4 regions of the Pantoea sp. NSTU24 genome follow, and region 1 is predicted to be linked to each of the others. Evidence: predicted binding sites of a transcription regulator. Region 1 holds the regulator's gene; each other region holds the start of a gene.
What was found. The regulator LexA, encoded in region 1, represses DNA repair genes until DNA is damaged. The targets are predictions, from matches to a motif close to TNCTGTATGTACATACAGNA.
Positions count from the first base shown of each region.

Region 1 (7,715 bases):
CTTTTGAAGCGTCTGGTCTCCGTCAGATCCACATCGCCCGTCACGGTGAACGGACCTTTATCCCAGGCCAGGCCGGTAGTGACCAGCGGGCGAATCTGATAGGTATCGCGATACCCATTGACTTCGCGGGTCTGCAGATCGCGCGACACCAGGTTCTGACCGGTGACGCCCAGCGTCCAGTTCTCCGCAAAGGTCGTCGCCAGACCGGCATCGACGTTAAACCCGGTATCCGTGCTGCGATACTGACTGTTGTTGATGTCGTTCTTGTCGTAGTCATAGATGCTGGCGGTGTAGTTGTAGAGCCAGGTTTTCTGCACTTTCGGCGTAACGCCCACCGACACCGGCTGACCGGCGATGGTGAACTCATGCGCGACCGCCACGCCATAATCGGTGACGAGGGCCGCTAAGCCATTGGCGCTGGAGCGAAGGTTGTTCTGGTCACCCGGACGCGGCAGTATCGTGCCGTTGGCCACGCCGCGCAGATAGTCGATATCACCCTGCACCACGTTAGCGCGAACGTGCGCGGTTCCGTAGGCTTTGGTAATAAAGGCGAAAGGTAGCGTCTCATTCGGAACCGTCACGGCAACGGCGACACCCGCCGAACCGTTGGCCTTATCGCCGCGCAAATCGCTCAGCCTGTTGGCCACATCGCCCGAGGCCGCGCGCAGTTCAGGATAGCCCCGTAAATAGTCTGCGGGCGTAAAGTTACCCAGCACTGAGCGGTAACGATCTACTGTCGCGGTAATATCATCGACCTTGTTAATCAGGTCATCCTTGTCAGTGACCTGAATACCGGCTGACGGAAAAATAATGCTGACGTTATCGTCGGGTCTGGCACGCGTCATCAGTGCCGGGTTAGCCAGCACGGCGGAGCCATAGAGAGAAGAAGCGACGCCGGTGCCACCCATGGCGTCATTACGTGCATCGTACCAGGTCCCTGCCGCCATGGCGGAAGAAGAAAGGAAAAGCGCGGTCGCCGCAGCGGAGTACTTTAGCGCCGGACGTTGAGCGGATTTTTTCACCATTTGCCTGCCATCACCTGAAAATTGTCATTAATACATTCAATGACTGAATAATTTGTTAGCCGTATTGTGAATGCTGGCTAACGCGTCGTTGCTGTGAATTCAAAGGAAACAGTGCCTTAATTCAAGGGATTGGACATTTTCCAACCAAAAACATGTTGTGATTGTTCAAACTAAGTCGGGGGGTTTCAAAAAATACCAGACATTGCTTAAGTCTTTCTGAACATTACTTCTTAACTCCGTGAGATGCAAAGCAAAATGCCAATAAAATTCTCTTCCGGTTGATTCAGAATGGATCTGATTTATCGTCAGTAAGGTTAAAAACGTGGGCTGAAACGCTGAACATGCTGTTTTAACAGGCAATTAATGCTGTTTTTGCAGGCAGAAGGCACTTCAGCACCTCGCCGCCAATTGTGATAAAATAACATCACTTATCCAGCGGAGAACTTTCATGACAACCATGACGACGCAGCAAATTTTGACTCAGGCCGAAAAAATGTGCCTGCAGCGTGGTGTGCGTCTGACCTCGCAGCGTGCTGAAGTGCTGCGACTAATGGCCGAACAGCCCGGCTCCATCAGTGCCTACGACCTGCTGGACCAGCTGCGGGTCAGTGAACCTCAGGCCAAACCGCCTACGGTTTATCGTGCGCTCGATTTCCTGCTGGAGCAGGGCTTTATCCACCGGGTGGAGTCCAACAATAGCTACGTAATGTGTCACCATTTTGAAGCACCGGCGCATACCTCGGTGATGCTGGTCTGCGACCGCTGTGCCGCCGTCACAGAAAAACAGGCGCAGGGCGTGGAAACTATTATCGCGACGCTGGCGGGCGAAGCGCAGTTTGCTCTGCGCCATAGCGTGATCGAAGCACATGGATTGTGCGAAAACTGTGCGGAAGTGGCAGCCTGTACGCATCATGAAAGCTGCGAACATGACCATCAGGATGAGGGAAAAAAGCGGGGAAAACGGGGATAGGCGTCAGGGCCTGAAGAGAGTTCCGGTGAGGGCTCACCGGAACAGAGGTTCGGTTACCAGCGGTAATCTTTATTGTGCGTTTCCCAGGCCGTTACTTCACGCTCTGCTTCATCTTTCGCATAGCCGTAACGCTCCTGAATTTTACCTACCAGCTGGTCGCGTTTACCTTCGATCACCTGCATATCGTCGTCGGTCAGCTTGCCCCATTTCTCTTTCATCTTGCCTTTGAACTGCTTCCAGTTGCCGCTCGCTTCATCTTTGTTCATGGCAGACCTCCAATCCTCGGGGTTTAATTATCTGGCTACTCATCATAACCTCGATACAAAGCGCTACTTAACTGCGCCCTGTAAAGTTAATTGTAGTCGCTTTATCCCATAAGACAGAACAATACAGAATAATCTGTATCCACCTGCGAGCCCGGCGGAATCAGGCCTCAAACCAGCTGTTGTGACGCCAGTGCCGCCGCCAGATGAGCCAGAGCGTCAGGCCGCGCAGCGCCAGAAAAACGGTTACCGCCAGCCATAGCCCATGGTTGCCCAGCAGCGGTACGCTCAGCAGCGTCAGGAAATAGCCTACGGCAGCCATCACCATGCTGTTGCGCATCTCGCGACCACGGGTTGCGCCAATAAACATGCCATCCAGCAGGTAACACCAGACGCCCGCCAGCGGCATGATGACCTGCCAGACCAGATAGCGGTCGGCGGTCTGTTGCAGCGACGTCAGCGAGGTCAGCAGCGTCACGATCTGCGGGCCAGCGATCGCATAGACCAGCGAGAAGAACAGCGCGACGGCCACCGCCTGACGACAGGCGGAATGCCAGACACGCAGCAGTTTACTGCCATCTTTTGCGCCATGCGCCTCACCGGCAAACGCCTCTACCGCATAGGCGAAACCATCCAGTGCGTAAGCGGTGAAGGTAATGAACATCAGTAAAACGGCGTTAACCGCGACCACGTCGGGGCCGAGTCGTGCGCCCAGCACGGTCAGCGACGCGAAACAGAGCTGCAGCATCAGGGAGCGCAGCATGATATCCCGGTTGAGGCGCAGCAGCCGGGCACTGTCACCGCGCCAGCTCTGTTTCAGCAGGGCTGGCGTGATGCCGTGCAGTTTCAGTACCCGCCAGACCATGATGCTGCCAACGCCCAGCGTAATATATTCGGCCAGCGCCGTGGCGGTGGCCGCACCCGCAACACCCCAGTGCAGCCCCATGACCAGCCAGAGATCGAGCACGATATTGACCAGATTCCCTACCACCAGCAGGATCACCGGCGCGCGTGCATACTGCACGCCCAGCAGCCAGCCCAGAATCACCAGGTTTGCCAGCGTAGCTGGCGCACTGAGCCAGCGGATCTGAATAAACCGTGCCGCCTGCGCCAGGACGTCGGGACTGCCGCCGACCAGCTGTGTCGCCAGCTGGATAACCGGATAGCGTAAGGCGATAAACAGCACCCCTGCCAGCAGCGCAATAATCAGTGGCTGGACCAGCGCCCGCGCCAGCGCCGTTTTGTCGCCCGCACCCAGCGCCTGGGCCGTAAGGCCCGTGGTGCTCATCCGCAGAAAAAGCAGCAGCATAAAGAGAAAACTGGTGACAGTGGTCCCGACCGCGACCCCACCAAGATAGACAGGGCTGTCGAGATGACCAATAACAGCGGTATCGACCACACCCAGTAAGGGTACGGTGATATTTGACAGGATCATCGGCAGCGCAAGCCGCCAGAGATTTTTATCGGTTGACGTAATAAAGCGCATTCGCCGTTCCGTGCTCAGTGTCGCTGCGCAAACAGGGCCGCGACAAAATTAGGGCAGACAGAATAGCATCAGAGAGGGCGAATGCACGCGGGCAGAAAAATCAGAGCCACTCGCCGTTGCGAACGACACCCACTGCCAGACCTTCAATAGTCAGCGACTGCGCACGGGTATCAACCACAATCGGGTCAAACTCACTGTTTTCAGGCAGCAGATGGACAATAGCCCCCTGCTTTTTCCAGCGTTTCACTGTGACTTCATCATCAATGCGCGCCACCACGACCTGTCCGTTACGCACATCCTGGGTTTTATGCACGGCGAGCAGATCGCCATCCATAATCCCGATATCTTTCATCGACATTCCGCTGACGCGCAGCAGGAAGTCAGCCGACGGCTTAAACAGGCCCGGATCCACCTTGTAGTGGGTTTCGATATGTTCCTGCGCCATGATTGGCTCACCGGCAGCGACCCGGCCAATCAGCGGTAAGCCTTCAGAGGCTTCTTCTTCCATCAGCAGACGGATGCCGCGCGAGGCACCGGACACGATCTCGATGACGCCTTTACGCGCCAGCGCTTTCAGATGCTCTTCTGCCGCGTTCGGCGAACGGAATCCCAGCTGCGCGGCAATCTCGGCACGCGTAGGCGGCATGCCTGTTGAAGTAATATGGTCGCGAATCAGGTCATAGACCTGCTGCTGCCTGCTGGTTAATGCTTTCATCCCGCCCCCTGGTTGTTTATACAGTCGCTGTGAGTATATACAGGTATTGGCGAAATGGAAACCGATTGTCCCGCAAAACGCGGCTTCCGACGCGATATGGAACGCTTATCGCAAATGTGACCAGAGCAGCGCGATCCAGACAAACAGAGCCAGCAGAATGGTGATTAGCACCGCGGCCGATCCCATATCTTTCGCCCGACCAGCCAGGGGATGATGCTCCTGACCAATGCGATCCACCACGGATTCAATCGCGCTGTTAAGGATTTCAACAATCACTACCAGCACCACCGATCCAATCATAAGGATACGGGAAACCACATCCACATCCAGCCAGCAGGCGATGACGATGGCAACCAGCGCGGCCAGCGCTTCCTGACGAAATGCCGCTTCATGCTGCCAGGCGGCACGCAGCCCCTGCCATGAGTAACCTGCGGCTTTAACTATTCTGATAAGTCCGGTGGCATTATTTGCCATGATGGGGGAACCCTTTCATCGTATTGACGTCAATGTCTGGGCTGCGTGCAATTAGCACCACCACAGATCTTCGCTGCGCTTTCTGGTATGCTTGCGGCGCTTTGCTAACAAGAGGCTTCATGTTGTCTATGTCAGGTTGGCGTAAACTTTATTACAAACTGCTTAATTTACCACTGTCGTTTTTGGTAAAAAGTAAGGCCATTCCGGCCGATCCCGTTTCAGAACATGGCCTGGATCCGACCCGGCCTATTATGTATGTTTTGCCTTACGATTCGAAGGCCGACTTACTCACTTTGCGCGCCCAGTGTCTGCGACACCATCTGCCCGATCCGCTCTCTCCGCTGGAGATTGACGGTTCGCTGCTGCCGCGTCACGTCTTTATTCACGATGGCCCGCGCGTCTTCCCCTATTTTGTGCCCAGCGTCGAATCCGTGAAAATCTTTCACGACTATCTCGATCTGCATCGAAACAATCCCACGCTGGATATTCAGATGCTGCCGGTCACCGTGATGTTTGGCCGCGCACCAGGGCGTGAAGTTCAGGGAGAAGCGACACCACATCTGCGGGTCCTGAACGGAGTACAGAAATTCTTTGCCGTCATCTGGCACGGGCGCGACAGCTTTGTCCGCTTCTCGCCCACCGTCTCGCTGCGCCGCATGGCAACCGAACACGGAACGGACAAGTCGATCGCCCAGAAGCTGGCCCGCGTGGCCCGCATTCATTTTGCCCGCCAGCGGCTGGCCGCGATTGGCCCGCGTTTACCGGCGCGTCAGGATCTGTTTAATCGTCTGCTGCAGTCCAAAGCGATTGAGAAAGCGGTAGAAGATGAAGCGCGCAGCAAAAAGATCTCTCATGAGAAAGCGCAGCAGAATGCCATCGAGATGATGGAAGAGATTGCGGCCAACTTTTCCTACGAAGCGATTCGCGTGACAGACCGGGTAATGGGCTGGCTCTGGAGCCGTCTCTATCAGGGCATCAACGTCAACGGCGGCGAAAAAGTGCGTCAGCTGGCGCAGGATGGCCATGAAATCGTCTATGTGCCCTGCCACCGCAGCCACATGGATTATCTGCTGCTTTCCTATGTGCTCTACCATCAGGGACTGGTGCCGCCGCATATCGCAGCCGGAATCAACCTCAACTTCTGGCCGGCAGGCCCGATTTTCCGTCGTCTGGGTGCATTCTTTATCCGCCGAACCTTTAAAGGCAACAAGCTCTACGCCACGGTGTTCCGCGAATACCTGGGCGAGCTGTTTACCCGCGGCTATTCGGTTGAGTACTTTGTCGAAGGCGGCCGTTCACGCACCGGTCGCCTGCTGGACCCGAAAACCGGCACCCTGGCGATGACGCTGCAGGCGATGCTGCGCGGTGGAAATCGCCCGATCACGCTGGTGCCGATCTACATCGGCTATGAGCATGTGATGGAAGTGGGCACTTACGCCAAAGAGCTGCGCGGCGCGGCAAAAGAAAAAGAGGGCTTCATGCAGATGGTGCGTGGCTTACGCAAGCTGCGCAATCTCGGCCAGGGCTATGTTAACTTTGGCGAGCCGATGCCGCTGGTCAACTATCTTAACAAGCGCGTGCCGGAATGGCGCGATGCCATTGATCCCATTGAGCCGCAGCGCCCGAGCTGGTTAACGCCGACCGTCAATGATATCGCGGCCAGCCTGATGGTGCGGATCAATGAAGCGGGCGCAGCCAATGCCATGAACCTCTGCGTCACGGCCCTGCTTGCGTCACGTCAGCGCTCACTAACCCGTGAACAGCTGATTGAACAACTGGCGTGCTACACCCAGCTGCTGCGCAATGTGCCCTATTCACCCAATGCAACGGTGCCCGATCTCACTTCGGAAGCGCTGCTGGATCACGCAATGGGCATGAACAAGTTTGAGAGTGAAAAGGACAGCATTGGCGACATCATTATTCTGCCGCGTGAGCAGGCAGTGCTGATGACCTACTATCGCAACAACATTCATCACATGCTGGTAATGCCGTCGCTGATTGCCGCCATTGTTCAGCAGCATCAGACGCTGAGTGAAGCAGAACTGCTGCGTCAGGTGAGCCTGATCTATCCGATGCTGAAGAGTGAGCTGTTCCTGCGCTGGCAGACCGATGAACTGCCACAGCTGCTGACCGATCTGTGTCAGGAACTGGCGCGTCAGGGCCTGATTACGCGCGAAGACGGTGAGCTGCGCTTTACTGCGGCACGCTATCGCACGCTGCAGCTGCTGGCCGCCGGGGTACGTGAAACGCTGCAGCGTTACGCCATTACCTTCTCAATTCTCAGCGCCAAGCCGACGATTAACCGCGGTACGCTGGAAAAAGAGAGCCGGACGCTGGCACAGCGACTGTCGGTGCTGCACGGCATCAACGCACCGGAGTTCTTCGACAAAGCCGTTTTCACCTCGCTGGTGCTGACGCTGCGCGACGAAGGATATATCAGTGACAGTGGCGATGCCGATGTCGCACAGACGCAGGCCACCTGGCACATCCTGGCGGATCTGGTAACCAGTGACGTTCGCATGACGATTGAAACCGCCGTCGCGCACGACTGACGCCTGCGTACAGGTAAAAGGCGACCTCATGAGGTCGCCTTTTTCTGCCCAAAACTTCGGAGCAAAAGAGATCCGGAAGCAACAAACAGGCTCAACACGCTGGGTACACGATCAGAAGAGGAAAGCGGCCCGCGCCACAGATGGCGCGGGCCGGGCATGCCAGGGATGGCGGCTTTTGCGTCTTTCCGATCTGACCGTGTTTCCTGCACACGCTCGATCTCGCCGCTAAA
Region 1 is NZ_JBKIWZ010000001.1:3,526,742-3,534,456, reverse strand. It holds gene ACLHDD_RS16760 (conjugal transfer protein TraF) at 1-1,025, opposite strand, end outside; gene zur (zinc uptake transcriptional repressor Zur) at 1,474-1,995, shown strand; gene ACLHDD_RS16750 (CsbD family protein) at 2,049-2,261, opposite strand; gene dinF (MATE family efflux transporter DinF) at 2,422-3,744, opposite strand; gene lexA (transcriptional repressor LexA) at 3,845-4,459, opposite strand; gene ACLHDD_RS16735 (diacylglycerol kinase) at 4,565-4,933, opposite strand; gene plsB (glycerol-3-phosphate 1-O-acyltransferase PlsB) at 5,062-7,485, shown strand.

Region 2 (7,715 bases), 2.9 Mb from region 1:
GACATAGTCGGGATGATAAAAGACCTGCGCCGGGCCATCACTGCGCCCGCTTTCGCGACGCTGCCAGCCCTGAGCGATCAGCTGATCGCGGATCACAGTGCCGGAAACGTGCTGATCGCGGAACAGCGTGCCGCCGTCGCCGGTCTCCATCAGTTCGATAAAGCGCAGCTGGATCGGTCGGGTGCGGATCCACGCCAGAAAGGTGGCAAGATTACGGCTGTTAAGGTCGCGCATCAGCACGCTGTTGACTTTGACCTGGCGGAAGCCGGCGTCCAGCGCCGCATCGATGCCGCTCATCACCTGATGGAATTTATCCTGACCGGTGATGGCGTGAAACTGACGGGCATCCAGGCTGTCGACACTGACGTTGAGCGCGGTGAGCCCCGCCTCGCGCCACTGCTTCACATCACGCGCCAGCCGGTAACCGTTGGTGGTCACCGCAATCTGACGAATCGCGGCGTTTTCACGAACGGCCGCAATGATATCGGTGAAGTCGCGGCGCAGCGACGGTTCGCCACCGGTCAGCCGCACTTTTTCCGTCCCGGCGGCGGCAAAAGCGCGCGTGACGCGACGGATTTCATCTAATGAGAGAAAGCTTTTGTTACGAATTCCCTGCGGTTTGTAGCCGTCAGGAAGACAGTAGGTACAGCGGAAATTACAGACATCCGTGACCGACAGGCGCAGGTAATAGAACTTACGCGCGTATGCATCAGTAAATTGTGACACCAGAACACCTTTCCAGATTGGGAGATGCAGTCATTTCTTCCTGCACCCTGGCAGCTCAGAGGCTACGGCCTGAACCCCCTATCCGCAGACGTAGGCATTCAGGCTTGAGTGTACGCTGACCCGTTGATCAGCGCGGTAACCATGATGGTAGCGTGATTTACGCCACTCTTCCATGTGCTGTTTTCGCTATATAATCTTATACATACCGAATTTTCACCGCATTTTCGCGACAGGATACGTTAAAATAACCGCCAGATTTTGACGCAAGTCATCCACGCGGGCTTAGCGATTAGAGCCTCGCCACGCGAACGGATTTTAAGGAGAAGTATGAATCGCACACTGGCCGATCTTGATCGCGTTGTGGCACTGGGTGGCGGGCACGGTTTAGGCCGCGTCATGTCTGCCCTCTCCCCGCTGGGCTCGCGTCTGACCGGGATCGTCACCACCACCGATAACGGCGGGTCAACCGGCCGTATTCGCCGCTCCGAAGGCGGTATCGCCTGGGGCGACATGCGCAACTGTCTTAATCAGCTGATTGCCGAGCCCAGCGTCGCGTCGGCGATGTTTGAATACCGTTTCTCCGGCAATGGCGAACTGGCCGGACATAACCTCGGCAACCTGATGCTGCGGGCGCTGGATCAGCTGAGCGTGCGTCCGCTGGAAGCGATAAACATTATCCGCAATCTGCTGAAGGTGGATGCCTTTTTAATCCCGATGTCCGAGCAGCCTGTGGACCTGGTGGCGATGGACGCCGAAGGCAACATGGTTTACGGCGAAACCGCGATCGACGAGATGAAGCAGCCGCCGCAGGAGCTGATGCTGCATCCCAATGTGCAGCCCACTCGCGAGGCGCTGCAGGCCATCGCTGAGGCAGATCTGATACTCATCGGGCCTGGCAGCTTTTACACCAGCCTGATGCCGATCCTGCTGATGGAGGAGATGGCACAGGCGCTGCGTCGCACGCCTGCGACCATGGTATTTATCGGCAATCTGGGCCGTGAACTGAGCCCGGCCGCCGCCAGCCTGACGGTCGCCGATAAGCTGCAGATGATGGAGCGTTATATCGGCAAGCGGGTGATTGATGCCGTGGTAGTCGGTCCCGCGGTAGCGACCCATGGCATTGAGAACCGCCTGATTGTTCGTGAACCGCTGGAGGCCGCCGACATCCGCTATCGTCACGACCGCCAGCTGTTACGGGTGGCGCTGGAACACGCCATTCAGGGCGTTTAACCGCGTTACGAGGCCGCAATAAACAGCGTGCGCAGCTCATGCAGCTGATCGCGCACGCTGGCCGCCTGCTCGAACTCCAGGTTCTGCGCATGCTGCTGCATCTGCCCTTCCAGTTCGTGGATCTTCTTCTGCAACGCCTGCGGCGTTAACGTCAGCAGATCGGCCTGCGCCTGTGCTTCGCCAGGACGGGCCGGCTTGGCTTTGCCGCGTGTTTTCACCACGTTGTTGCCGAGTTCCAGAATATCGGTGATCTTCTTGTTCAGGCCCTGCGGTACGATGCCATTCTTCTCGTTGTGCAGTTGCTGCTTCTCACGGCGGCGTTCAGTTTCTTCGATGGCACGCGCCATCGATGGCGTGATTTTATCGCCGTAGAGAATCGCCTTGCCGTTGACGTTTCGCGCCGCACGACCAATGGTCTGGATCAGCGAGCGTTCAGAGCGCAGGAAGCCCTCTTTGTCCGCATCCAGAATCGCCACCAGCGACACCTCCGGCATATCCAGCCCCTCACGCAGTAAGTTGATGCCCACCAGCACATCAAACTCCCCCAGACGCAGGTCGCGGATAATCTCCATACGCTCAACGGTGTCGATATCCGAGTGCAGATAGCGCACCTTCTCGCCGTGCTCAGTCAAATATTCGGTGAGATCTTCCGCCATGCGTTTGGTCAGCACCGTCACCAGAATACGCTCGTTGATCGCGACGCGCTGACGGATCTCTGACAGCAGATCGTCGACCTGCGTGCCCACCGGACGCACTTCGATAATCGGATCCAGCAGGCCGGTCGGACGTACCACCTGATCCACCACCTCGTTGCCCGATTTCTCCAGCTCATATTTGCCCGGCGTCGCCGAGACATAGATGGTCTGCGGGGCCAGCGCCTCAAACTCTTCAAACTTCATCGGACGGTTATCGAGCGCCGACGGCAGGCGGAAACCATATTCCACCAGCGTCTCTTTACGCGCCCGGTCGCCTTTATACATGCCGCCAATCTGCGGGATCGTGACGTGGGACTCATCCACCACCAGCAGGCCATCGGCGGGCAGGTAGTCAAACAGCGTCGGCGGCGCTTCACCCGGTCCGCGCGCGGACAGGTAGCGCGAATAGTTTTCGATGCCCGAGCAGTACCCCAGCTCACTCATCATCTCCAGGTCAAACTGGGTTCGCTGGGTAATGCGCTGCTCTTCCAGCAGTTTGTTGTTCTCCAGCAGCACCCGGCGGCGGTCCGCCAGCTCCACTTTGATCTCCTCCATCGCCTGCAGGATGCGTTCGCGCGGCGTCACATAGTGCGTTTTGGGGTAGATCGTGAAGCGCGGCACCACCGAATCAACCTGGCCGGTCAACGGGTCAAACAGTGACAGCCGCTCCACCTCTTCGTCGAACAGCTCGACCCGCAGGGCGATATCGTCCGATTCCGCCGGGAAAATGTCGATCACCTCGCCGCGCACCCGGAAAGTACCGCGCTGGAATGCCTGGTCGTTGCGGGTGTACTGCAGCTCGGAGAGGCGACGCAGGATGCTGCGCTGATCGATGATCATGCCACGGGTCAGGTGCAGCATCATTTTCAGATAGAGATCGGGATCGCCCAGACCATAAATCGCCGAAACCGAGGCCACCACGATGACATCGCGCCGCTCCAGCAGCGCCTTGGTTGCCGAGAGACGCATCTGCTCGATGTGTTCGTTCACCGACGCATCTTTTTCGATGAAGGTATCGGAGCTGGGCACGTAAGCTTCCGGCTGATAATAGTCGTAGTAGGAAACGAAAAACTCCACGGCGTTATCCGGGAAAAACTCTTTCATCTCGCCGTAGAGCTGGGCCGCCAGCGTCTTGTTCGGCGCCAGCACCATGGTCGGACGATTAAGGTCGGCAATCACGTTGGCGACGGTGAAGGTCTTACCGGAACCGGTCACCCCCAGCAGCGTCTGATGGGCCAGTCCATCCTCCAGCCCCTCTTCCAGGCGACGGATCGCCTCAGGCTGATCGCCCGAAGGTTTAAAGGCGGAGTTTAATTTAAAGGCTTTACTCATGAATGCAGTTCCTGCTGGAGAAATCGGCGGGCAGGCACTTATTTTACTCTGCTATGGTGATTTTGCCAGAAAAAAATACTGGATATAAAAACAGTAATGGTGCAATGTGGAGGCGAAAGGCGCGATCATCGCCGCCCCGGCAAAGACGCTGACACGATGCAAAGTTTGTTGCGCAAGGTTATCCCCAGGTGAGGATCGGATTTAACATTTGTCAATAGAGCGTCATAAAATTACAGTCTGGTTACCTGACAGAGAATTCTCAGGCTTGTTTTTTGATAAATAATTGATTTTATTAGCTTAAGGCTATGAGGCCAGATTCTCATCATTATGTTACCAGGCCCCGTATTTCCTCGCTTCCAACTGGTTTTCATGACCTAATGCACAAGGTTATCCACAGGAATGGTGGATAAGTGACGGCAGCCCCGCCGCCATCAGCTGTGTATAATTTTTCCCTGCCCGCCCGCGGCCCCGAAAATAATTTTTTTTGCGTTAAATTTCGCGCGGGTCAGTGACGGATAATTCTGCAATTTTGCGCTGTCGCCTGGCCCGTCACGCAAAATTTCGCCAATCCACTAAGATTCTTAATCGGATGTCCTGCTTCTTCACCGCCCGCCTGCACCAGAAACAGTGCTTCGCAGCACTGCAAAAGTGCAGGCGCGTGGTTGCCGTGGGAAATTGATAAGTTTTTCTCACCTTTCTTCTCTGAAGCAGGCCGCCGCTGCCGCAAAACAGGGCCATTTTCAGATCTGGCCTGGTAATTGCAGTATCTCATCGCGTCACCGGAACCTGTGCGCGCGAAGCGGCAATGGCAAGACGACCGTTGCTAATGACTGGGTTGCCAGACGACAGAGAGCGGAAGCAATCAGGCTAATGATCGGGAAGGAGAGTGTCAGATGCTGAGTTTACGTTCGGTCAACCAATTTTACGGTCAGAACCATATTCTGTGGGATGTGGACCTGGATCTGTCGCCTGGCACCTGCACCGGCATTCTGGGTCGGCCTGGCATGGGCAAGACCACGCTGGTGAACTGCATCATGGGCAGGCTGCCGATTAACAGCGGCTCCATCTCCTGGAAAGAGGATGGCTCACCGCCGGAAGATCTGCTGCTGCAACCTGCTGAACAGCGGGCGCAGATGGGCATCGGCTATGTCCCGCAGGGGCGTCATATTTTTACCCAGATGAGCGTGGAAGATAACCTCCTGATTGCCTTGCTGGCGGGTGCCAGTCAGCAGGAACGCCATCGCGCTATCCCTGAAATGGTTTTCGACCTTTTTCCTGCGCTCTATTCACTGCGCCAGCAACGCAGTGGCGATCTGCCCATCGATCAACAGCAGCAACTGGCCCTGGCGCGGGCGCTGGTGTTGCAGCCAAAGCTGCTGATTCTGGATGAGCCGACCGACGGCATGTCGCCGTGGCTGGAAGAGGAGATGGGCAACCTGATCCGCCGGCTTAACCTCGACTATGGGCTGACTATCCTGCTGCTGGAGCAGCGTCTGTCACTGATCCGCCGGGTGGCTGACTACTTTTTGCTGCTGCACCGTGGCCGCAACGTGGCGCAGGGCAGCATGGCGCAGCTTGACGACCATACCGTCGATAAATGGCTGACCGTGGCCTGACGCTGAGTCCCTGTCACGGCAGGCGTCAGGATTATAGGCAGCGCGCAACAACCTGACGTTCAGGCTGGTGAGCATTGCACAGGCTCAGACTGATTGAGCAAAAGCCTGTGTGGCCAGTTTTTTTACGCCGGCAGCGTCAGGTAGTGTCCACAGGATGCCTGCTGCGCCGCATCGGTGAGATACGGAATGGTGCCCAGACAGGGCGCAGGCAGTCGCTGCTTCAGGCTGCTGAGATATTCCTGATAGCGTTTGCCCGGCGGCTCGACGGTGTTGGCGATCCAGCCCACCAGCGGCAGGCCGCGCGCCCGTATCGCCTCGGCGGTGAGCAGGGCGTGGTTAATGCAGCCCAGCTTAATTCCCACCACCAGAATCACCGGCAGCTGTTCGCTGACCACCCAGTCCGCATAGGTGTGCGTTTCGGACAGCGGTGTGTACCAGCCACCCGCGCCCTCCACCAGAATCCAGTCCGCCAGCGGCTCCAGCGCCGCCAGTCCCGCCGACAGGGCCAGATGGGTGATCGGCCTGCCCTCTTCGGCGCTGACGATGTGCGGCGAGGTGGGCTCCATAAACGCCATCGGATTGACCTGCTGATAGGTCAGCGACACATTACTGTAGCGCTGCAGCGCCAGCGCATCGCTGTTACGGATGCCGTCCGGCGTCAGCTCACAACCGGAGGCCACCGGCTTGTAGCCCGCGCAGCGGTAGCCTGCCGCGGCGGCGGCCTGCAGCAGCGCGCCGCTGGCGACCGTTTTACCGACTTCGGTGTCAGTTCCGGTGATAAACAGGCGTTTCATGATGTACTCACTCCATAAATTAAATGGTAACTCAGGCGATAACCGTGCCGATCGCGCGGCCAGTGCGCCTCGAGCTGGCTGAGCCGTTGTCGGGTTAAGATCTGGCCGTCGCGCCCCTGATGCAGATGGGTTGCCCCAATCCCCTTCAGGGAGCGCATCGCGCTGAGCGCGTCAGGAAAGTGCAGCGTCACCCGGCCGGAGGAACAGCAGAGTTGCTGAGCGTGACAGGCTGCGGCAATCTGCGGCTCGCTAAGAAAGCGGTTGGCGTGCGGCATGGCATCCAGATGCGACCAGGCCTCATGCACTTCCTGCAGCGACCCATCGCCCAGGGTAGAGAACAGCAGCGTGCCGCCGGGCCGGAGTACCCGCCGGAACTGACTCAGTGCGCCGGGCAGATCGTCACTCCACTGCACCGCCAGATTGCTCCACACCACATCCATCGAGTTCTCCGCCAGTGGCAGCGCATCGATGTCCCCGACCAGATAGTGCTGTGCGGCATCATTGTCCCGCGCCTGTTGCAGCATCTGTACAGAGAGGTCCAGCGCCGTGACCTGTTTGCCGCGTTCACGCCACAGCCGGCTGTACCAGCCGGTACCGCAGCCGGCATCCAGCAGGTGCAGGCCGCTCTGCGCGGGCGCACGCGTCAGCAGCGCCTCCCCGCTGAGGCGCTGGAGCGCGGCGTGCGCATCGTATCCTGCCGCCGCCCGGCCAAAGGCGCGTGCCACTGCCTGCTTATCAACCCGCAGCGTCATGCAGCGCCTCCAGTAAGCGATCGATATCGTCCGGGCGATGCGCCGCCGTCAGGGTGATACGAAGCCGCGCCGTGCCAGGTGGCACGGTAGGCGGCCGGATGGCACTGACCCAGCAGCCCGCCTCCGCCAGTCGCCGGGAGAGCGCCAGCGCGGCGCTGTTTTCGCCCACCCGCAGCGGCTGAATCGCGCTGGCTGAGGGCATCAGTTGCCACGGCAGCGACGCCGCCCCACGCCGGAAATGCGCAATGTTCTGCTGCAGCTGCTGACGCAGTGCGTCGCCCTGCTGAATTTCGCGCAGCGCCGCCTGCAGCGCGACCGCCTGGGCTGCGGGCATCGCCGTTGAGTAGATGAGATGACGGCTGAACTGTAAAAAATAGTCGGCGGTGTCGGCATCGCAGAGCAGCGCGGCTCCGCTGACGCCAAACGCCTTGCCAAAGGTGACCACCAGCAGCTCCGGTTTAACGCCCTGCTGCCAGCAGCTGCCGCGCCCCTGTTCGCCCACCACGCCGATGCCGTGCGCATCATCCACCAGCAGCCAGCCACTGGCCTGCTGCGTCTGCTGCGCCAGGG
Region 2 is NZ_JBKIWZ010000001.1:619,788-627,502, reverse strand. It holds gene moaA (GTP 3',8-cyclase MoaA) at 1-729, opposite strand, end outside; molybdenum cofactor riboswitch at 716-849, opposite strand; gene ACLHDD_RS03155 (gluconeogenesis factor YvcK family protein) at 1,054-1,956, shown strand; gene uvrB (excinuclease ABC subunit UvrB) at 1,962-3,983, opposite strand; gene ACLHDD_RS03145 (hypothetical protein) at 4,489-4,755, opposite strand; gene ACLHDD_RS03140 (ABC transporter ATP-binding protein) at 4,877-5,599, shown strand; gene bioD (dethiobiotin synthase) at 5,722-6,393, opposite strand; gene bioC (malonyl-ACP O-methyltransferase BioC) at 6,390-7,145, opposite strand; gene bioF (8-amino-7-oxononanoate synthase) at 7,129-7,715, opposite strand, start outside.
Region 2: a site for LexA is predicted at 4,060-4,079, ahead of uvrB (excinuclease ABC subunit UvrB). Genes of this name have one in related genera too.

Region 3 (7,715 bases), 2.5 Mb from region 1:
ATCAGTGAGTTTTCGGTGAAGGCTGCGGTTTTTTTGCCAGCACGCTGAACATCAGAATCGCCATCATAAAGCAGCCAAAGAGGGTGGCACACATGCTCACTACCGAGGTGCCGCCGATGCCGGTGATCGGCACGGTAATCGCCCCCAGCGTGAACATGGTCACGCCAATCACGGCGGAAGCGCTGCCCGCCCGATGCCCCTGACTCTGCATTGCCAGCGAGGAAGCAGTGGTGGCGATCACCCCGTTACTGGCGATGGAAAAGAACAGCGCCACCAGTAGCAGCGGCAGCGGCGCCTGACACAGTGCGGCCAGCAGCAGCAGGCCGGAGGCCACAAAGGCCAGCGTCAGTCCGCCTTTCAGCACCCGGTATTCGCCCCAGAGCGGGCAGAGGCGTGCACTGGTCTGGGAGGCAATGACCAGACCAAAGCCGTTGGCCGCAAAGCAGAAGCTGAACGCCTGCGGCGAGAGGCCATAGAGCTGCTGCAGTACAAAGGGCGAGGCGCCGATATAGGCGAACATACCGGACATCATAAAGCCCTGAGTCAGGCAGAAGCCCATAAAGGGACGATGGGTCACAACCTGACCGAGTGCTGCGTAGGCGGAAAAGATCGATCCCTGACTGCGTCGCGCCTCAGGCAGGGTTTCATGCAGTTTCCAGCGTGCCAGCAGAATCAGCAGGATGGCAATCCCGCCCAGCACCATAAAAATGCCTCGCCAGTCTAAAATCGTCATCAGCGCGCCGCCCAGCACGGGTGCACCGATCGGCGTCAGGCCATTCACCAGCATCAGCAGCGCGAAGAAGCGCGTCAGCTCGTGGCCGCTGTACATATCACGGGCAATGGCTCTGGAGAGCACTGCGCCGCCCGCGCCTGCTAACCCCTGGAACAAACGCGCCAGCAGCAGCTGATGGATATCCTGCGCCAGCGCGCAGCCCAGTGAAGCGATAAACAACAGAATCAGGGAGAGCGTCAGCGGGCGCAGACGGCCCGCCTTATCGCTCATCGGCCCAAACAGCAGCTGGCCAAATCCCAGCCCCAGCAGACCTGCGGTCAGACTCAGCTGCGCGGTCGCGGTTTCGGTGTGGAGATCCTGCGCCAGCTGCGGCAGTGCCGGCAGATAGAGGTCGATACAGAGCGGGCCCAGTGCGGCCAGCAGGCCGAGGGTAATGGCATAGGCCAGACGTTTTGCGTGTAAAGGGGTCATTGATCCTCAGCGTTGTCAGCGATGGCGTAAACAGAAATCGGGCACAACAGCGGAGCGGGTGCTTGCCGCATCATGTTGAAAGAGAGGCGTACCGTCGCGCAAAAAAGGGTGGCGGGTGGCTGCCCCGATGGCCGGGAAGTATACGTGCGTGCTGACAGTAACACAGCTTTCTTTACGGAATCCTGACAGTCACGCTGCCACGAATTGTGCTTCATAAACTTGATATATCAGCATTTCTGTTCCAGGCTTGTTTCCACATGGACAATCAATGAGGAACAACAAGATGAATAAAGTGATGGGATGTATCGCTGCGGCGCTGACGCTGGCTGCACTGTCTGGTTGTACGACTTACGATCGTGCGGAAAGCTACGTGACTAAGCCAGTGGTAAAGGATGTTAAAAAGGGCATGACCCGCGATCAGGTTCGTCAGATCGCCGGTGCGCCATCGACTGAAATCACCATGGTTCACGCGCGTGGCACCTGCCAGACCTATATTCTGGGCCAGCGCGACGGTAAAGCACAGACTTACTTCGTAAGCTACAACGATACCGGCCGTGTGATGAACTACGGTTTCCAGAGCTGTGCGGAGTATGACACTGACCCGCAGGCTCAGCAGTAAGCCTTCCCCTGAATAGCAAACGGCCCGTCATCATGACGGGCCGTTTTTCGTTGGGGCCGCGTTACAATCCTGCCGGGCGCGGCACCTCAACATAGTCACCGTCGATCTGCCGCTGATAGTAGTGACCTGCCTGTACATAAAAGCGTTTGCCATTAAAATCGAGCACCCGCATCTCATTGCTGACCCGCGACTCCTCCGGTGGCTCGACCACCACATATTCGTCGCCATGACGCTGATAATAGCTGCCGTTCAGCAGGTAGTAGGTCAGCCCGCCAATCAGCACCGCCGTCGCGGCGTCGGGTAAGAAGCGCACCGGCCCTCCCCAGTGGGGACCGGACCCGCCCCAATGATGGCCGGGTCCGCCATGGCGTCCCCAGTCGCCCGGCGGGCCCCAGTCACCGGGATGAGCCAGCGCCAGCGCAGGCGTCAGCAGCGTCAGCGTCAGAAGCGAGGCGATAACTTTTTTCATCGGGTGTTCTCCTCATAAGACTGAAGGCAGAATTCGCTTTTTCACAGGCAAAGACAAGCACAAAAGCGGCAAATTTTCGCCTGTTTACCACGCTTAACGCTTTCTTAACGGCGTCGCCATTAACGGGGAGGATTATGGAGAAGGGAGAAGAGCCTGGCGCAGGCGCGCCAGGCGTAAAGCAATCAGCGGTGCGCCAGCTCTGCGCTATCGTCACTGTTCAGCACACGCTTGTCGGTCAGGCCTAACCAGCGGCTGGTCAGGGAACCTGCAGTCATGGAGCCGTTGACGTTCAGCGCCGTCCGGCCCATATCAATCAGCGGCTCAATGGAAATGAGCAGCGCCACCAGGGTGACCGGCAGGCCCATTGCAGGCAGTACAATCAGGGCCGCAAAGGTTGCTCCTCCACCGACGCCCGCCACGCCCGCTGAGCTTAGCGTGACCATACCAACCAGCGTGGCAATCCACAGCGGGTCAAACGGGTTGATGCCGACCGTCGGTGCCACCATCACTGCCAGCATGGTCGGATAGAGACCGGCACAGCCGTTCTGACCGATAGTGGCACCAAAGGAAGCCGAGAAGCTGGCGATTGATTCTGGCACGCCAAGACGGCGGGTCTGCGTTTCCACACTCAGCGGAATACTGGCGGCGCTGGAGCGGCTGGTAAAGGCAAAGGTGATCACCGGCCACACTTTGCGGAAGAAGCGCAGCGGGTTAATACCGTTGATTGACAGCAGCAGGGCATGGACACCAAACATAATGGCCAGACCAAGGTAAGAGGCGACGACAAAGCTCCCCAGCTTGATGATGTCCTGCAGGTTAGAACCGGCGACCACTTTGGTCATCAGCGCCAGCACACCGTAAGGGGTCAGCTTCATCACTAAACGCACCAGCTTCATGACCCATGACTGCAGGGTATCGATAGCCACCAGCACACGCTGACCTTTAACCTCATCGTCTTTCAGCAACTGCAGAGCAGCCACACCTAGGAAGGCGGCAAAAATCACTACGCTGATAATCGAGGTCGGATTCGCACCGGTCAGATCCGCGAACGGATTTTTCGGGATAAAGGAGAGTACCAGCTGCGGCACCGTCAGATCGGCGACCTTACCGACATAGTTGCTCTGAATCGCACTGAGACGTGCCGTTTCCTGCACACCCTGAACCAGACCTTCCGCGCTCAGCCCAAACAGTCCGGTAACAAAGACGCCGACCAGCGCCGAGATGGCGGTGGTAAACAGCAGAACCCCGATCGTCAGAACGCTGATTTTTCCCAGCGACGACGCATTATGCAGACGCGCCACCGCACTGAGAATAGAGACGAACACCAGCGGCATCACGACCATCTGCAGCAGCTGAACATAGCCATTGCCGACGATGTTGAACCAGCTGATAGACGCTTTAACCACTGCGCTGTTTTCGCCGTAGATCAGCTGTAACACCAGGCCGAACAGCACGCCGATCACCAGACCGGTCAGGACTTTTTTCGACAGGCTCCAGTTCTGACGGCTGAAGCGGGAGAGTAATACCAGCAGCACTACAAAGGCCACGATATTAAGCGTAAGAGGAAGGTCCATACTGAAACTCCAGAGTAATGCGGCCTTTCGGGTCAGGAAGGCCGCATAATGTTAATCACGAATTAAGACAGCAAGAATGGTAACAGCAGGCAGAGAGCGTGCCTTATATCCAAATGGAATGGGTTATAACTGAATAGCGTTTTATGCTGCTTTATTGTGCATGATGTGTGGGAAGTAGCCGACCGACGCCATTCTGCAACGTGTCAAACAGCTGAGTCGGCCAGCCATTTGTACCAAAAGATGGCATCCCGACCGGAAACCAGAGCGCATAACCTACCAGTCCCAGACACAGTGCCCGCTCCAGCTGATTCCCTTTCTGACTACGCAGAATCGGCAGGCGGAAGCGCCAGCGGCAGGGCCACAGCAGCGGCACGCCGGCAGGCGTCAGCATGTCCGCGACAATATGGCTGAGATAGCCCAGCGTCAGTCCCTGCAGCACGTCTGCCGGTATCGGTGACGACCGGGGCAGGTTTATCTGAAAAAGCCACAACCCGGCGGCCACCGCCAGCAGACTATGGGTAAAACCCCGATGTCCGAACGCTCGCGCTATCGGATGAGAAAGCCAGCGCAGCCGCTGCCCCAGCAAAGATTTAGGGTGATCAATGTCAGGCAGCAGGCAGGTCAGCAGTGCTGAGGGAACAAGATGCCACCAGTCGGCCTGCGCCAGTACGGGTGTCAGCTCAGCACGCTTGGCGAAAATAGCGCTGGCAATGGCAAAAATGATGTGGCCTTCGCCCGTCATGATAGAACCTGGTTGCAAAGAAAGCTGTCGATGCATCCAGTATAGGGATTTGTCCAGTAAATGAGAACATGTGACGCTGTAACGAAGCATGAATATTTTTAACAGCGCGAACAACGATAACATACCGTCCGCGAGATGCATTAACGCGCCAGCCAGCCACCATCAACCGCCAGCGTATAGCCGTTGACGTAATCTGACGCGGATGAAGCCAGAAACACCACCGGGCCCATCATGTCCTCGGGCGCGCCCCAGCGGCCTGCCGGAATCCGCCCCAGAATCTCTTCACTGCGCACCGCGTCGTTACGCAGCTGTTCAGTGTTATCGGTCGCCATGTAGCCTGGTGCGATAGCATTGACATTGATGCCAAGCTTCGCCCACTCGTTTGCCATCAGGCGGGTGAGCCCCATCACTGCACTTTTCGAGGCGGTATAAGAGGGCACACGGATGCCGCCCTGAAACGACAGCATCGACGCGATATTGATAATTTTGCCGCCGCCGCCCTGCGCGATAAACTGGCGCGCTGCCTGCTGCGCCAGGAAAAACACCGACTTGCTGTTGATGTTCATGACATCATCCCAGTCCTGCACGCTGAAGTTAAGGGCATCTTCGCGGCGGATGATCCCGGCGTTATTGACCAGAATGTCGATTCTGCCTGCAGCGGCGACAGCCTGTTGCACGACCATCGTGGCCACCTCGCTGCGCACCAGGTCGGCCGATATCGGCCAGAAACGGCGGCCCAGCGCTTCAACCTGACGCTGCGTTTCATCCGCCGCGGAACGGTTGACGCCCACAATGTCGCAGCCCGCCTGCGCCAGTCCGCGAGCCATCCCCTGGCCCAGACCGGTGTTGCAACCGGTCACGATGGCCACTTTGCCGGTTAAATCAAAACTGTTCAGTATCACAGGTGATTCTCCTCTGCTCAGCGCAATGCGCTGACGTTGACGGGGTCCATATCATCAAAGACCTGATTCTCGCCCACCATGCCCCAGATAAAGGCGTAACTCTGCGTGCCGACCCCGGCATGAACAGACCAGCTGGGTGAGATCACCGCCTGTTCGTTATGCACCAGCAGATGACGGGTTTGCTGCGGTTCTCCCATCATGTGGAAGACCGCGCTCTCATCAGGCAGGTCGAAGTAGAAATAGACTTCCATGCGGCGTTCATGGGTGTGGCAGGGCATGGTGTTCCACAGGCTGCCTTCCTCCAGTCGGGTCAGGCCCATGGTGAGCTGGCAGGTGGGCAGGACCTCCGGCACGATAAACCTGTGGATGGTGCGGCGATTGGCGGTGGCATCAGCTCCCAGCGTAGTGCTGGCTGCCTCAGACAGCGTGATTTTTCTGTCCGGGAAAGTGCAGTGCGCGGGCGCGCTGTTGAAATAGAAGCGGGCGGGCCGTGCCGGATCCAGGCTGCGGAACTGCAGCTGGCGTGCGCCTTTGCCGATATAGAGTGCCTCTTCGTGACCGATCGTCCAGGTTTTACCGTCAATCTCTGCCTGACCGGTTCCGCCGATGTTAATCACACCCAGCTCACGGCGCTCAAGAAAATAGCTGACGCCGAGCTGTTTTCCCATTTCATTGCCTATTGTGACCGGCCGGTGTACCGGCATTACGCCGCCAATAATGATGCGGTCGATATGGCTATAGGTCAGGGTGTAATCATCAGCCGTGAATATTTTTTCAATCAGGAACGCACGCCGCAGCGCCTCGGTGTCGAGCTGTTTAGCATGATCGCTGTGAATGCCTTGACGAATTTCCATCTCACTCCTCTCTGCAGGTCAGGGTGTGCATGCCCCGGACGGGTGATAAGTGCATCTTAGGAAGAGTGAATGGGTAATTCAAATAAAATGAAACGATGTTTCACTTTTTGTGGTGTGGATCAATTAAGCGGAGAAAGCAGGTAAAAATAGCCCGCACAGGCGGGCAGATAATTATCCCTGCAGATGCTGCAAGGTAAGCTCGGTAAGACTTGTCAGCCGCACATCGGCCAGCGCCCAGCGGGGATCGTCACGATGGTCAGCGGCGGGCACCACGATTGACCGCATACGCGCAGCTTTGGTGGCGATCATGCCGTTAAACGAATCTTCCAGCGTCACGCAGTTGAGGGGATCGATCGCCAGGCTGTCGGCGGCGTTGAGATAGACCTGCGGATGCGGCTTGCTGTAGGGCAGGGCTTCTGCTGAAGAGAGCACGTCGAAATAGTGGCGCAGGTTAAACATCTCCAGCACCTGTTCCAGCATCCTGAGCGGCGAAGCAGAGGCCAGGCCAATTTTCAGTCCCTGTGCGCGACAGAGCTGCAGGGCCGTTTCCACGCCCGGCAGCAGCGGCCGGGTCTGCTCCACCAGCGTCATGGCGCGCGAAATAATACGGTTTGTCACTTCCTCCTGCGAGGGACCCTGCCACGGCAGCGTTTCGTACCACATGCGCACCGTCTGGTCGATGCGCAGACCCAGCGTGTCGGGCATTTCGCTGCGACGTGTCAGGTCGACGTCCAGCGTTGAAAAAATATCCAGTTCGGCCTGATCCCATAGCGGTTCAGAGTCGATCAGTAAGCCATCCATATCAAACAGGGCGGCGTGGACAGGTCGGTGCCAGGGCATCAGAAGTCTCCTCATAAAGTTGGCTTTACTCTACCATGATTCTCTGCAGGCTTGCTGTCTGCCCGATCGGCCACGCTTTATTTGGGAAATTTCGCCATTGGCAGGTAGACTTACGGCAAACCGGATTCCGGGCAAAGGAGAAAATATGACCTATCAACAGGCTGGCCGCATTGCCATCCTCAAGCGTGTGGCGGGCTGGCTGCTATTTTTAGTGGCGCTGCTGTCGACCATTATTTCAGTTCTGAGCTTTATGTTTAAGCATAGTGAGAAGCAGCCAGGAATTGACGCAGTGATGCTCGATTTTGTTCATGTGATTGTGGATATGCTTCATTTCAATACGCCGTTCCTGAACGTCTTCTGGCATAATTCGCCGGTTCCCGAATTTAATGGTCAGATGAATCCGGGCTTCTGGCTGATCTACATCCTGATTTTCGTCGGGCTGGCACTTGAGTCCTCCGGTGCGCGGATGGGACGTCAGGCGCGTCATGTGAAAGAGGGCATTGAAGACCAG
Region 3 is NZ_JBKIWZ010000001.1:1,062,633-1,070,347, forward strand. It holds gene ACLHDD_RS05230 (multidrug effflux MFS transporter) at 2-1,204, opposite strand; gene osmE (osmotically-inducible lipoprotein OsmE) at 1,488-1,823, shown strand; gene ACLHDD_RS05240 (DUF6515 family protein) at 1,885-2,292, opposite strand; gene ACLHDD_RS05245 (L-cystine transporter) at 2,475-3,866, opposite strand; gene ACLHDD_RS05250 (metal-dependent hydrolase) at 4,018-4,608, opposite strand; gene kduD (2-dehydro-3-deoxy-D-gluconate 5-dehydrogenase KduD) at 4,749-5,510, opposite strand; gene kduI (5-dehydro-4-deoxy-D-glucuronate isomerase) at 5,528-6,364, opposite strand; gene hxpB (hexitol phosphatase HxpB) at 6,536-7,204, opposite strand; gene ACLHDD_RS05270 (YniB family protein) at 7,350-7,715, shown strand, end outside.
Region 3: a site for LexA is predicted at 4,631-4,650, ahead of ACLHDD_RS05250 (metal-dependent hydrolase). Genes of this name have one in related genera too.

Region 4 (7,715 bases), 2.9 Mb from region 1:
TGATTCAGAACAACCTCGATCCCGACGTCGCTGAGCGGCCGGAAGATCTGGTGGTTTATGGCGGCATCGGTAAGGCCGCGCGTAACCAGGCCTGTTTCGAACAGATTCTGCGCTCGCTGCAGGTTCTGCAGCCCGATGAGACGCTGCTGATCCAGAGCGGCAAGCCGGTTGGCATCTTCCGTACCCACGCGGACGCCCCGCGCGTACTGCTGGCCAACTCCAACCTGGTGCCCCACTGGGCGACCTGGGATCACTTCCACGAACTCGATAAAGCGGGCCTGATGATGTATGGCCAGATGACGGCCGGTTCCTGGATCTACATCGGCGCGCAGGGCATTGTGCAGGGCACCTATGAAACCTTCGTCGAGGCGGGGCGTCAGCACTACAACAACGACCTCAGCGGACGCTGGATCCTCACCGCCGGGCTGGGCGGCATGGGCGGGGCGCAGCCGCTGGCGGGCGTGCTGGCCGGCGCCTGTGTGCTGGCGATCGAATGTCAGGAGTCGCGCATCGATTTCCGCCTGCGAACCCGCTATGTGGACTACAAAGCCACGACGCTGGACGAGGCGCTGGCGATGATCGGCGAGGCGACCGCAGCGAAGAAAGCCATCTCGGTCGGCCTGCTGGGGAACGCGGCGGAGATCCTGCCGGAGCTGGTAAAACGCGCGCAGGCGGGCGGGCCGAAGCCGGACATCGTGACCGACCAGACCTCGGCGCACGACCCGATCAACGGCTATCTGCCGATTGGCTGGGATCTGGCGCGCTGGCAGCAGGCGCGCGTTTCTCAGCCGAAAGCGGTCGAAAAGGCGGCGCGCGCCTCGATGGCGGTTCACGTTCAGGCGATGCTCGACTTCTGTCACATGGGCATCCCGACCGTAGATTACGGCAACAATATCCGTCAGGTGGCGCTGGATGAGGGTGTCAGCAACGCTTTCGATTTCCCGGGCTTCGTTCCGGCCTATATCCGTCCGCTGTTCTGTGAAGGTAAAGGTCCGTTCCGCTGGGTGGCGCTGTCGGGCGACCCGGAAGATATCTATAAGACTGATGCAAAACTCAAAGCGCTGTTCCCGCACCACAAAACGCTGCATCGCTGGCTCGATATGGCGCAGGAGCGCATCGCTTTTCAGGGGCTGCCTGCCCGTATCTGCTGGCTGGGGCTGGGCGAGCGGCATCTGGCCGGTCTGGCCTTCAACGAAATGGTGCGCAACGGCGAACTTAAAGCGCCGGTGGTGATTGGCCGCGACCATCTCGACTGTGGTTCCGTCGCCTCACCGAACCGCGAAACCGAGGCGATGAAAGATGGCTCGGATGCGGTCTCTGACTGGCCGCTGCTGAATGCGCTGCTGAACACCGCCGGTGGCGCGACCTGGGTCAGCCTGCATCATGGCGGCGGGGTCGGCATGGGCTTCTCGCAGCATTCCGGCGTGGTCATCGTCTGTGACGGCAGCCAGGAGGCGGATGCGCGTCTGGGCCGCGTGCTGTGGAACGACCCGGCTACCGGGGTAATGCGTCACGCCGATGCCGGCTATGCGCTGGCGCAGCAGTGCGCGTCAGAGCATGGCCTGAACCTGCCGATGCTGAAATAGCGGTTTACGGGGTAAGCAGCCACTTACCCCGCTTTTGATTCCCGCTCCCGCTCCACCCACCTCTGACATCGCTTTCTTATTACTTATTCCATTTTGGTTTAGCCTGTAGCCCGATTTCGTCCTGACGGCGATAGACGTTGCGCCACCCGATCACTAAAGTGAAATCTTCTCATTCTGATGGAGCGCGACTCTGCATGACCCTTTCCCCTGCCCTGCTTGAAGATGCCCTGCGCTGGCGCCGTGATTTTCATCGCCAGCCTGAACTCGGTTACCAGGAACATGCAACCAGCCAGTTTATTGCGGAAGAGCTGGCCCGGGCCGGATTGCAGGTATTTCGCGGTCTGGCGGGCACCGGGGTAATCGGCACGCTGGAAAACGGTGCCGGCCCGGTTATCGGGCTGCGTGCGGATATGGATGCGCTGCCGATTACGGAGAAAGGCGACGCCGAATGGCGCTCTGCGACGCCGGGCGTGATGCACGCCTGCGGACACGACGGCCACAGCGCCACCCTGCTGGCCGCCGCCCGGCAGCTGGCCGCCACACGCCAGTTCAGCGGCACAGTGCATTTCATTTTTCAGCCGGCCGAAGAAAATCTGGGTGGCGCACGCAAAATGGTGGAAGAGGGTCTGTTTGAGCGCTTCCCGATGGATGCTATCTATGCAATGCACAACTGGCCGGGGCTGCCGCTGGGATCGCTGGCGGTTAATCCCGGCGCGATGATGGCGTCGCTGGATTCATTTGAGATTACCCTGCACGGCAAAAGCTGCCATGCGGCGATGCCGGAGAGTGGAGCCGATCCGATGGTGGTGGCGGCCGAGCTGATTCTGGCGCTGCAGACCATCCCGTCACGCCGCCTGTCGCCGCTCGCCTCGGCGGTGGTCAGCGTGACGCAGATCCACGGCGGTGAAGCGATTAACGTGATCCCGGAACAGATTGTGCTGCGCGGCACGGTGCGCTGTCTGCAGACCAGCGTGCGTGAAAAGGTGCGTGGGCTGATTGATGAGTTCGTAGCAACCCTGCCCCGGCCGTTTGGCGTCAATGGTGACATTCACTGGCTGCCAGGTTATCCGGTCACCGCCAACCACGTCGCCCCGGCTGAACAGGTGCGCGACGTGGCGCTGGCGACGCTGGGCGCGGAACAGGTTCACTGGCAGGTCAACCCGTCGATGGCATCTGAAGATTTTGCCTGCATGATAGAAGCCTGTCCCGGCGCCTACTTCTGGCTGGGTGCGGACGGCGACACGCCCTCCGCACCGCTGCACAACGCCCGCTATGACTTTAACGATGCGCTGCTGCCGATCGGCATCCGTTTCTGGCAGAACCTGGTCGAGCAGGCGCTGCCCGTTGCCTGATTCAGTAACCGGCGGCGCGGATCCGCTGCTCTGCCGCGTCCAGCGAGTCACACTCACCGCTGGCGCGCAGACAGCAGGCGAGCTGCAGTCGCAGCGATGCAGGCACCGGACGCTGCTGATTCAGCACCTCTTCAATCCAGCGCGCGGTCACCGCCGCCGTTTTATCTGCCGGTAGCTCAACGGCCATTTCCGGCTGACGCTCCACCCACACTTCCGCTTCTGCGCCTGCGCCCTGAATCATGCTGATCGCCGGGCAGCGCAGCGGATTCGCATAGACTTCCCCTTCGGTGCCGTTGAGTAACAACGCGGGGGCGTCGATATCGCTGAAGAATTTCGCCACGCGCGGCACATACTCCGGATGCGAGACGCTCGACAGACGCAGCGCCGCACGCTCTGCAAACGGGGTCGCCAGTTTTGCCAGCGTATGCGCGCTGTTGCGCACCCCCATCCGCCAGCGCAGCGAGAGCTGTTTCGCCATTGGCGGGCAGAGATGATCGATGGTGATAAAGGCCAGTCCCTGCTCCAGTTTTGCCTGCGCCGCTTCCGCTGTGGTCACCGGGGCGATCCCCAGAGCCGCAAAAACCGCTTCGCTGGTGATGCGCGTTGCGTCGTCGCTGACGCCGTGCACCAGTACCGGAAACCCGAGTTTCGCCAGCAGCAGCGCCAGCAGCGGCGTCAGGTTACCCTGCCGACGCGCGCCATTGTAACTGGGAATGACAATCGGCATTGGCCGGTTTTCCGGCGCCCGCAGCGACATCATCTGCGCCTGCATCGCCTGATAAAAACCGCGCATCTCCGCTTCACCCTCGCCTTTGATGCGCAGTGCAATCAGAATAGCGCCCAGCTCCAGGTCCGGCACCTCGCCCGCCAGCATCGCGCTGTAGAGCGCCACGGCGGTATCAGCGTCGATATCGCGGGCATGATTTTTACCGCGCCCCACCTCTTTAATGATTTTATTCAGTTCCATCTTTCGCTTCCGGTTAAAGGCGCTTAACGCCGCGCAGGACGTCGTTTACGCACGGTATTTTTTGGCACCACGCTAGCCGGTATCGCAGCCGGCTCCGGCGTGGCTGGCTGCGCAATCGGAAAGACCGGCAGCGCGGCTAACAACCGGCTGCCATAAGGTTTGCTCAGCAACCGGCGGTCATAAATCACAATTTCGCCATAGCACTGATGGCTGCGAATCAGGCGTCCGACCTGCTGGATCAGGGTAAATGAGGCGCTGGGTAAGCTCTGTACCTCAAACGGATAACGCTTCAGGCTTTTCAGCCACTCGCCTTCGGTCAAAATTACCGGACTGTCTACCGGTGGAAAAGCGATTTTATGGATGTGCACCTGACTCAGCAGATCGCCTTTCAGATCGAGCCCTTCCGCAAAGGACTGCAGGCCAATCAGAATGCTGGTCTGTCCGCTGGCGACGCGCTGGCGGTGCAGATCGACCAGACGGCTGCGCGGCTGATCGCCCTGAACCAGCATTGAGAGCCGCAGATCGGTCAGGCAGGCGACAAACTGCTGCATCGCCCGGTTACTGGCGAATAGCACCAGCACCCCCTTATGCTTTTTCTCTGCCATCTGCTGGCGGAAAAAGGCAGCCATTTCGGCAATATGCTCCGCTTCATGGCTCATCAGCGGCTCATAGCGCATCTGCGGGATCACCAGTCTGCCCTGCTCTACGTGATTAAACGGAGAGTCCAGAGCGACAAAACGGTCGCCCGCCTTTTCACTAAGTCCCGACATCTCCTGCAGCCGGTTAAAACTGTTGAGCGAACGTAGCGTGGCGGAGGTCACCACAACGTGTGCGATTTTTCGCCACAGCAGCTTCTCCAGCTGATCGCTGACGCGGATACCGGCACAGTGAAACAGCAGATGTGCCTGCCCTTCACGCAGTTCGCGGGTAATCCATTTCGACACCGGCGCACCGGAGGCTTTCTCCATGGACGCCAGCCGCCATAACTTGCTGACAGATTCGAACCAGCCAAACTGACGGTTAAGCTGCAGCAGATTGCGATGCAGTCGCACCACATCCACCTTACCTGTCTGCTCGCTCAGCGCGTTGATCAGCCCTTCGCTCAGGCCACGCAGCGCGTCGCTGAGTTTGAACAGCCGGGCGCAGAGATCGAGCAGCTCCTGCGGCAGCGCACCCAGCACGAAGCGAAACTCTCCCGGCTGGTTATGCGGCGGCAGCAACGGGTTCAGTGCCTGGGCGGTGAGCGTCATCAGTTCGCGCAGCTCATCGCAATGGGCTTTCAGCCGCTCCGGGTTAGCCAGCGGCGGAGGCGATTTGGGCCGCATCTGCGTCATGATGCCCTCCACCAGTTTGACGAAGAGGTCGAGCTGCAGGCTGCTCCAGCCGGGCGTGATATCAGCGCTCATCTCCAGCGCATCGCGTGCCACCTCGGGCAGATGATGCCCTTCATCCAGCACCAGCATCAGATTCTTAGCAGGTGGCAGCACTGACTCGTTCTCCATCGCCGCCATCACCAGCGCATGGTTCGCTACGACCACATCCACCTGTTCTATTTCGCGCCGCGCCACGAAAAACGGGCATTCACGATACCAGCGGCAGTGTGAACCCAGGCAGCTCGCTTTGTCGGTCGAGAGCCGTTGCCACAGGCTGTCGCTGACGTTCTCGTCACTGTGATCGCGCAAACCATCCCACTGATAGCGGTCCAGCGATTTCTGCAGCCGGCCACACTGGGTCTGCTCCTCTTTGGTGCTGCTGACGGCCTCATCGTCCAGCCAGAGCAGCAAATCACCCTGCTGGTCATCATCTGCCGTCAGTGCAGCCAGATTACGCGGGCAGACGTAGCGCCGGCGCCCGAAGGCGGCGGTAAAGGTCAGGTCGGGAATGATTTTTTTCAGCAGTGGCAGATCTTTGGTAAAAATCTGGTCCTGCAGCGCCACGTTCGCGGTGCTGATGACCAGCTGCTTCTCCTGCGCGCGGCTGGCCGCAATGCCCGGAATCAGATAAGAAAGGGTTTTTCCCACGCCGGTCGGCGCTTCAACCGCCAGATGGCGCGTGTCATCACCTGACAGACATTTTGCCACTTCGGCAATCATCTGCCGCTGCGGCGCGCGCGGAATGAAGTCAGGCACCTGCTGCTGAAGGGCTTTATACCACTCCGCTATCTGGCTTTTTATTGCGGCTGTCAGGGCCATGATAAGCGTTACCACACTGGAAAAAATGGCCTGTATTTTTACACAGTATCCTGGCGGCGTCAGCTTTCAGGCCAGATTTTTCATCCGGCATCGGTAATATCCGTGGCGTCAGGAAGCAGCAGAGCCATTCTGTTACGCATTACGCCAGCACTTTGTACATCAGCGTGGTGGCGTCCAGCACGCCAGCGATGGATTCCGCATAAAATGGAATCAATCCTGCCACCTGCCACCTGCCAGCCCAGCGAACGGTAGAGGCTGGTGGCAATGTCGCCGCTGCGGGTATCCAGCACCAGCAGCGATTTGCCCTCTGCGCGCGCCTGCTGTTCGGCACGCTGCATCAGCGTCCGGCCAATGCCCAGACGCCGTGCCTGAGGATGCACCAGCAGTTTGCTGATCTCCGCCCGGTGACGGCCATTTGGCATGGCACTGCGATTTAGCATCACCGTGCCCACGAGCGCCTCCTGCTGACGGGCAATGAATAACTGACAGTCACCCGCGGCCAGGCCGGGGATACGCTGCTGCCAGAAGTGCCTGATGGCTTCACGATCGGCGGCGTCCGTAAAACCCACGCTGGCGCCCTCCGCCACGCAGTCCTGTAACAGCATACTCAGTGCGTCCAGCTGGTGCTGCGCCTCAATGGCGCTCAGGGAGGTATAGATCATGGTTTTGCCACCACCAGCAGATAGCGGGCACCGTCGGTCAGGTGCGCCTCAAATGCAGATTTTCCCGTCAGATGAAAGCGCAGGCAATCACCGGGTTGTAATGTCCAGTGCTGCATCCCCATCATGATGGTCAGGCCGCCCGCCTGCAACCAGATATGCTGCTCCAGTCCCTGGACGGGAGGGATATCATAATCGATGCGCGCGCCAGGCTGTAACTTGCCCTCTACCACTTCACACCTGAAATGAAGAGCGGGTGGTGAAACATTACGGCGGATAAATCCGCTGGCGGTGTCCTGCCACACCGGCTGCTGATCCGCTCTGACCAGCAGAGCGGAGTCCTCTTCAACTTCGCTCAGCAGGCGTGACATGGTGAGTCCATAAGCCGCGCACAGACGATTAAGCAGTGCCGCCGTGGGGCTGGTCTCGCTTCTCTCAATGCGCGATAATGACGCACGGCTGATGCCCGTGGCGACAGCAAGATCATCTAATGACCAGCCACGTTGCAATCGTAATTCTGACAGTCTTACTGCCAGGCGCTGCTCTGTATTCAGCTCGGACATGGGCATTTCTCAAATGTGGGAAATTTTCTCATATTTGAGATGTAGCCTGAAAATGCCGTATCAGTCAAGTTGTACATAGCGAAATGTATTGTACAACTTAAATTGCTTCGTTATGGTAATTGCACTCAGACCAATCGAAAGAGGATTTTATGACCTTATACAGTATCGGTGACGTCGCCGAGCGCTGTGGCATAAACCCAGTCACTTTACGCGCCTGGCAGCGACGTTATGGCTTACTGAAGCCGCAACGGACCGAAGGCGGACATCGTCAGTTTGATGAAGAAGATGTTCAGCGCATTGAAGAGATCATGCGCTGGATTGAAAGCGGCGTGCCGGTCGGAAAGGTTAAGGCACTGCTGGAAGGGGGTGATGTCGATACGCATGATGGCTGGACGA
Region 4 is NZ_JBKIWZ010000001.1:672,908-680,622, reverse strand. It holds gene hutU (urocanate hydratase) at 1-1,586, shown strand, start outside; gene ACLHDD_RS03375 (M20 aminoacylase family protein) at 1,781-2,938, shown strand; gene ybiB (DNA-binding protein YbiB) at 2,940-3,905, opposite strand; gene dinG (ATP-dependent DNA helicase DinG) at 3,929-6,097, opposite strand; partial or broken gene ACLHDD_RS03360 (GNAT family N-acetyltransferase) at 6,237-6,759, opposite strand; gene ACLHDD_RS03355 (helix-turn-helix domain-containing protein) at 6,756-7,319, opposite strand; gene ACLHDD_RS03350 (MerR family transcriptional regulator) at 7,469-7,715, shown strand, end outside.
Region 4: a site for LexA is predicted at 6,126-6,145, ahead of dinG (ATP-dependent DNA helicase DinG). Genes of this name have one in related genera too.